Regions from separate parts of the Streptomyces sp. NBC_00075 genome, predicted to be linked through region 1. Evidence: riboswitches for the same ligand, from Rfam matches in the RefSeq annotation. Region 1 holds a riboswitch; the other holds the start of a gene.
The links. A riboswitch is a leader RNA that binds a small molecule or an ion and turns the genes downstream of it on or off. The one in region 1 is predicted to bind cyclic di-AMP.
Positions count from the first base shown of each region.

Region 2: it holds a riboswitch for cyclic di-AMP, as region 1 does, so the genes downstream of both, OG787_RS05650 (peptidoglycan DD-metalloendopeptidase family protein) here and OG787_RS17325 (NlpC/P60 family protein) in region 1, are expected to answer to the same signal.

Region 1 covers NZ_CP108243.1:4,061,214-4,064,618, reverse strand. The annotation lists gene OG787_RS17330 (hypothetical protein) at 1-8, shown strand, start outside; gene OG787_RS17325 (NlpC/P60 family protein) at 31-1,236, opposite strand; cyclic di-AMP (ydaO/yuaA leader) riboswitch at 1,244-1,419, opposite strand; gene pcrA (DNA helicase PcrA) at 1,695-3,405, shown strand, end outside.
Region 2 covers NZ_CP108243.1:1,284,415-1,287,819, forward strand. The annotation lists gene OG787_RS05645 (hypothetical protein) at 1-783, opposite strand, end outside; gene OG787_RS05650 (peptidoglycan DD-metalloendopeptidase family protein) at 996-1,988, opposite strand; cyclic di-AMP (ydaO/yuaA leader) riboswitch at 1,993-2,170, opposite strand; gene OG787_RS05655 (alpha-galactosidase) at 2,463-3,405, opposite strand, start outside.

The DNA of each region.
Region 1 (3,405 bases):
GGACCTGATGAGAGCTGCCCGACCTGCCCGTCAGGCCGGGCGCACCACGCTGTGGATCGCCGACTCGCCGTCGTAGAAGATCGATTCCTCGCGGACGTACGCACCCGGCTTCGGGGCGTGGATCATCATGCCGTTGCCGATGTAGAGGCCGACGTGGCTGATGTCGTCGTAAAAGAAGACCAGGTCACCGGGTTGGATGTCGGAGAGGGAGACCGTCGTGCCCGCGTTCACCTGGTCGTAGGTGGTGCGCGGGAGGGTGACTCCGGCGGCCTTCCAGGCGGCCTGCGTGAGGCCCGAGCAGTCGTACGAGTCCGGGCCGGTCGCGCCCCAGACGTACGGCTTGCCGACCTGTGCGCGTGCGAAGGTGAGGGCCTTCTCCGCCTTGGCGGCGTACGAGGAGTCGGTGACCGTTGTCGTCGACGTGTCGGAGGCGGTGCTGCCCGTCGACTGCTGGGCCGCCGCGGCCGCCGCCGCTTCCTGCTGGCGCTGCTGCTCCGCCGCCTGCTGCTGACGGGCGAGTTCCTCCGCCTGGCGGCGGGCCTCCGCCTGCTTCTCCCGCTCGATCGCCGCGAGCCGTAGCTTCTCCTCGGCGGTGAGGCGGGAGAGGAGCTGGCGGGCCTGTGCGAGCTTCGTCTGGACGGTGGTCTTGGTCGTCTGCAGGTCGTCCTGGGACTCCGTGAGCGATTCGAGGCTCGCGGTGGCCTCCTGGCGCATCTGCGTCGTCTCGGCCTGCTCCGTGATGTACTCGTCGACCGCGTCCTTCTGGCGGGCGGTCAGCCGGTCCATCAGCTGGTTCTGGTCGAAGTAGTCCTGCGGGTCGTCCGCGAGGAGGAACGTCGCTGTGTCGGGGGCGGCCGACCCGGTGCGGTACTGGGCCGCGGCGAAGGAACCGAGCTCCTCGCGCGCGTCGTTGAGCTTCTGGGTGCGCTGGGCCACGTCGTCCATCAGGGTGTCGACGCGCTTGCGCTGCTTGGAGGTCTTCTCCTTGGCGGCGTTGTACTTGTCGGTGGCCGACTCGGCCTGGCGGTAGAGGTCGCCGACCTTCGCCTCGACCTCCTCCATGCTCGGCTTGTCGTCGGCCGAGGGCGCCGGGGGAGCGGTGGGCTCCGTGGGCGCGGCGTTGGCGGTCTGGGACAGCAGGGCGACGGAGGTCAGGGCCGCCGTGGCGAAGGCGGGGGTCCGTATGCCTGCTACGCGCGTTCCCGTGGGACGCGACTTGCGGTGCGACGACGCCAAGGGAGGCGACTCCTTCCACGTACCGCCTACCGGGTTAGCTGTCGGGTTCGGGCGGGTGGTTCGGAAGGGTTGCCCTACGGTCCTTGCCCTGGACGGCAGTCGGACCGATTCACCCCAAGTTTTCGGTGGGTCCCCGGCTCCTGCCGCACAGGGCGGCACGATCGGACTCGGCGGAGGCCGCGCGGCCCGGCGATGTTCGCCGGTGGGGGTCGAGCGGCCTGGAGGGCACGCTAACCAATTCGTGTGGCCCGTGTGAAGGTTGATGACCGCTATGCCCGATACGTTTTTGTGACCTCAACTTTAAATACGGGTCACCGGAGTCGATCTGGAGGAGTGTGTGACGTTAGGTCCGCACTTGACGTGTTCATCCTGGTCGGCGATCCGCTGTCCGGACAGTACGGAGGATGTTTTCGGGGTGGCGGCCGGTTGTCAGTGGGGGAGCCTAGACTCGGAGAGCGATGAGCAGCCTCTTTGACGACAGCTTCCTGGCGGACCTCCAGGGCCCTCGTGCCCACGAGGAGGAGCCCCCGCCGCCGCCCGAGGACGAGCATGCGCCGGAGCCCGTTCCGGACGACCTGTTCGGCGGGCAGTTCGACGCGCCGCCGGACCGGGACGCGTACTACCGCGACGGCGCCCCACGCCCCGTGGTGGACCCGGCCGCGCTCCTGGACGGGCTGAACGAGAACCAGCGCGCGGCCGTCGTGCACGCCGACACCCCCCTGCTCATCGTGGCGGGCGCCGGCTCCGGCAAGACACGTGTGCTCACCCACCGCATCGCCTATCTGCTCGGCGAGCGGGGCGTCCACCCCGGCCAGATCCTCGCGATCACCTTCACCAACAAGGCCGCCGGCGAGATGAAGGAGCGCGTCGAACAGCTCGTCGGCCCGCGCGCGAACGCGATGTGGGTGATGACGTTCCACAGCGCGTGCGTACGGATCCTCCGGCGGGAGAGCAAGAGGCTCGGCTTCACGTCCTCCTTCTCGATCTACGACGCGGCCGACAGCAAGCGGCTCATGGCGCTCGTCTGCCGCGACCTGGACCTGGACCCCAAGCGCTTCCCGCCCAAGTCCTTCAGCGCGAAGATCTCCAACCTGAAGAACGAGCTGATCGACGAGGAGGACTTCGCCGCCCAGGCGAGCGACGGTTTCGAGAAGACCCTGGCCCAGGCGTACGCGATGTACCAGTCGCGGCTCCGCGAGGCCAACGCCCTCGACTTCGACGACCTGATCATGACGACGGTCAACCTGCTGCGCGCCTTCCCGGACGTCGCCGAGCACTACCGCCGCCGCTTCCGGCACGTACTCGTCGACGAGTACCAGGACACCAACCACGCCCAGTACGCGCTCGTACGGGAACTCGTCGGCACCGCCGAGCACCCGGTGGACGTACCGCCCAGCGAGCACGACCTGCGCCCCGCCGAGCTGTGCGTCGTGGGTGACGCCGATCAGTCGATCTACGCCTTCCGGGGCGCGACGATCCGCAACATCCTCCAGTTCGAGGAGGACTACGCGGACGCGACGACGATCCTGCTCGAACAGAACTACCGTTCCACGCAGACGATCCTGAGCGCCGCCAACGCGGTCATCGAGCGCAACGAGTCCCGCCGCCCCAAGAACCTGTGGACCAACGCGGGCGCGGGCGCGCAGATCACCGGCTACGTCGCCGACACCGAGCACGACGAGGCGCAGTTCGTCGCCGAGGAGATAGACCGACTGACGGACGCGGGTGACGCGAAGGCGGGCGACGTCGCCGTCTTCTACCGGACCAACGCCCAGTCCCGTGTCTTCGAGGAGATCTTCATCCGCGTCGGCCTGCCCTACAAGGTCGTCGGCGGCGTCCGCTTCTACGAGCGCAAGGAGGTCCGGGACGTCCTGGCCTACCTGCGTGTCCTCGCCAACCCGGAGGACTCGGTGCCGATGCGGCGGATCCTCAACGTCCCCAAGCGGGGCATCGGGGAGCGCGCCGAGGCGATGATCGACGCGCTGGCGCAGCGCGAGAAGATCAGCTTCGCGCAGGCGCTGCGGCGCGTGGACGAGGCGTACGGGATGGCGTCGCGGTCGACCAACGCCGTCAAGAAGTTCAACACGCTGATGGAGGACCTCCGTACGATCGTCGAGTCCGGCGCGGGTCCGGCGACCGTCCTCGAAGCGGTGCTCGAACGCACGGGCT
Region 2 (3,405 bases), 2.8 Mb from region 1:
CGAAACGAACTGGTCGGCTGGCGAGTTGGCGGTGACCTTCGCTCCGTCCGCGAAGATGGTGCCGTCGGCCGTGTGCACCAGCACCTCGGCCCTGCCGTCGCCGTCGAGGTCGTACACCGTGACGTTGTCGTCGTTGCGGTAGCCGCCGATGGGCGTGGAACCGCTGATCGCCGCGGGGGCAGGGTCGTTGGCGCCGTTTCCGCTGACCTGGGTGTAGGAGCCGGGACCCAGGTCGACCCGCCACAGCCGCTCGCCGGTGAGCGCGTACGCCTCCAACAGGTCGGGCCTGTCCCGGGTTTGGGAGAGTCTGCTGACGACGAGTTCATAGCGTCCGTCGCCGTCCAGGTCGCCGGGCCAGGCGTGCTGCACGCTGTAGCCGTCGGCGGCGGCGAGAGGGATCTCCGCGTAGCCCTTGTCGAACGCGAGGGCCGAACTCGGCCGCAGCTCACGCCCGTTGACGACTGCCCGGACGCTGTAGGCGCCCACGCCCCGACTGTTGTCCTGGTACGTCGTGGACCTGACGATCGGCGCGGTGTTGAGGCGACGCCCACCCTTGTACACGTTGAAGGCGATCGCGTTGCCATGGCGTGCGTACTCGGTGCCGAGCAGCCGCCAGCTGAGGAAGGTGCCCTTGCCCGACGGTACGGCGACCAGGCCTCGGTCGAGGTTCTCGACCACCCGGCGCGGGGGCTCGACCGCGTGTCCGACGGGCGCGGAGAGCGCCCCGGCCGTCAGGATCGCGGCGACGACGGCGCCGGTTCTTCGGCGTCGACTGGAATGCACAGGTCCTCCGTAGACAGTCGCAGAGAGTAGAAAGCGCTTGCGCAGCAACGGAGTTCACTGTGCCCCCACCTTCTCGCCCTGTCGACGCTCCGGGCACACGCGCCACAAGACTGCAATGCGATGATCATGGAAGGACACATACGGACACGCCGAAGGCCGGACCCGGGGATCGGGGTCCGGCCTTCGGCGGATGCTGCCTCGGAGAGCCTGTGTCAGCCGACGGCGACACCCTTCGAGCGGAGGTACGCGACCGGGTCCACGTCGGAGCCGTAGTCCGGGGTGGTGCGGATCTCGAAGTGCAGGTGCGGTCCGGTCACGTTGCCGGTGGCACCGGAGAGGCCGACCTGCTGACCCTCGGTCACGGTCTGGCCGGCCGAGACGGAGAGCTGCGAGAGGTGGGCGTACTGGGCGTAGTAGCCGTCGGCGAGCTTGATGACGACCTGGTTGCCGTACGCGCCGCCCCAGCCCGCGGAGACGACCGTGCCGGCGCCGACAGCCTTGAGGGAGGTGCCGGTCGGGACGACGAAGTCGACGCCCGTGTGGTAGCCGCTGGACCACATGCTGCCCGACACGTGGTAGGCGGTGCCGATGGTGGCGCCTGCCACGGGGAGGGTGAAGCCGCTGGAGCTGCCGGTGTCGGCGGCCTCGGTCGTCGTCGAGGTGTCGGCCTTCGCGCTCTCGGCGGCCGGCTTGGACGTCTCCGTCCGGGTCGACTCGGAGGACGACGTCTTCGACTTCGCCGAAGACGAAGAGGAGGAAGAAGAGGAAGGCGAAGAGGTCGACGCGGCCTTCTTGCCGATCGTCAGCTTCAGACCGGGGTGGATCAGGCTCGGGTCGGCGCCGATGGCGGTCCGGTTGTCCGAGTAGAGCTTCTGCCAGCCACCGCTGACGCTCTGCTCCCGGGCGATCTTCGAGAGGTAGTCGCCGGCCTGGACCGAGTAGGTCCTGACGCTCGCCTTCTTGGCGGCGGAAGGCGTGGAAGCGGCGGCCTTTTCCGTCTTCGCGGAAACGGACTCGGCCGATACGGACTTGGCCGATTCCGAAAGTGAGGAAACGGACTGGGCGGTGGACTCCGCCGTGGCCGCATGGGCGCCGGTGGCTCCCAGAAGCGGCAGTGCGAGAGCCGCTCCGCCGGTTCCGGCAACGGCTATCGAACGGGTGAAACGCTGGGACCTCGGACGGCGGTGCTTACCCTTCGCGGGCATGACGAATTCCTCTCCGTCGCCTGCGAGGTGAGCTGTCGGGTGCGGACTGGAGATGTCCGGCCACGCCTGAACGTGACTTAACCCCAAGCCTGTTCCAGAGACCGGAACAGGCGTTCTACCTGTGGGTCCCCCGCTCCTGCCGTTGTCGGGTGTTCGATGCGGGCTCCGGGCGGCGGCAGGATTGGGCGTCCGTCCGGATTGGTGGCGAACGTAAGCGACCAAGACGCACGGAAACAAGCCTGAGGTTCCCTGTGTACGGGTTTTCTGTGATCCTCCCCAGAATTCCCCGTCACTGTCCGTGAATTACGGATCTTTCCACCCCATGAAGTCCCTTAAAACACGCCGAAATTACGTGAACATGACGGCGACGCACGGTCACGAATATGACGCTGCTCACTCGCCTGATTCACAGCAACCTTTATTCCCAGGCGAGTTGGAACGAAGACGCCATAGAGGCTATATAGGACAGAAGCATCAGATGCGACGCAGCCGGAGAACTGCCGCATCGAGGTCACCCTTGAGGCCGGTCCGCAGTCCGTGGTGCAACAGCACGGCACCTCGGTGGACTTCGCCCGTTTCGCGGCATTCGTACGTCGCCGAGGGGTCGAGTCCGCGCAGCCGCAGCGCCGGTACCGGCTCGCCGTGGTGCTGCGCCTGGAGCCAGGCGAGGACGACGGCCTCGTCCCCGAGCACGTACTGCACAGCGCTCAGTCCGCCGGTCGGCCGCCGCAGCCGGTAGAGGTCTCCGCGCTGCACGACGGACCGGATCTCCTTGTACAGCGCCACCCACTCCCCCGCCTCGGCCAGCTCCTCCTCGGTCCATGTGGTGAGGTCGCCACCGACGCCGAGCACCCCGGCCATCGCGCTCACGAACCGGAACCGCAGCGAGCTGACCCGGCCGTTGAGCTGGGTGTTCGGGCTGTCGGTGACCCACGCGGCCATGACCCGCGCCGGATGGATCTGACTGAAGCCCTCCTGGATGGCGAGCCGGTCGAGCGGGTCGGTGTTGTCGGAGGTCCACACCTGGTCCGTACGGGCGAGGACACCGAGGTCGATCCGGCCGCCACCGCCCGAGCAGGACTCGAAGGCGACGTCCGGGTGGGCGGCCCGCAGGCGGTCCAGCAGGGCGTACAGCCCGTGCACATGGTCGACCCACAGGCGCTGCGGGTAGTCCTCGCCGGGCCAGCCGGCGTCGGTGAAGCAGCGGTTGAAGTCCCACTTCACATAGTCGATCGGGGCGCTGGAGAGCAGCCCGTCGAGCTGCTCCCAGAGGTACTGCCGGACATCCTCGCGCGCGAGGTTCAGTACGAGCTGATTGCGGAACTCCGTCCGCTTTCGTCCCGGTTGGAACTGCACCCAGTCGGGGTGCGCGCGGTACAGCTCGCTGTCCGGGTTGACCATCTCGGGCTCGACCCAG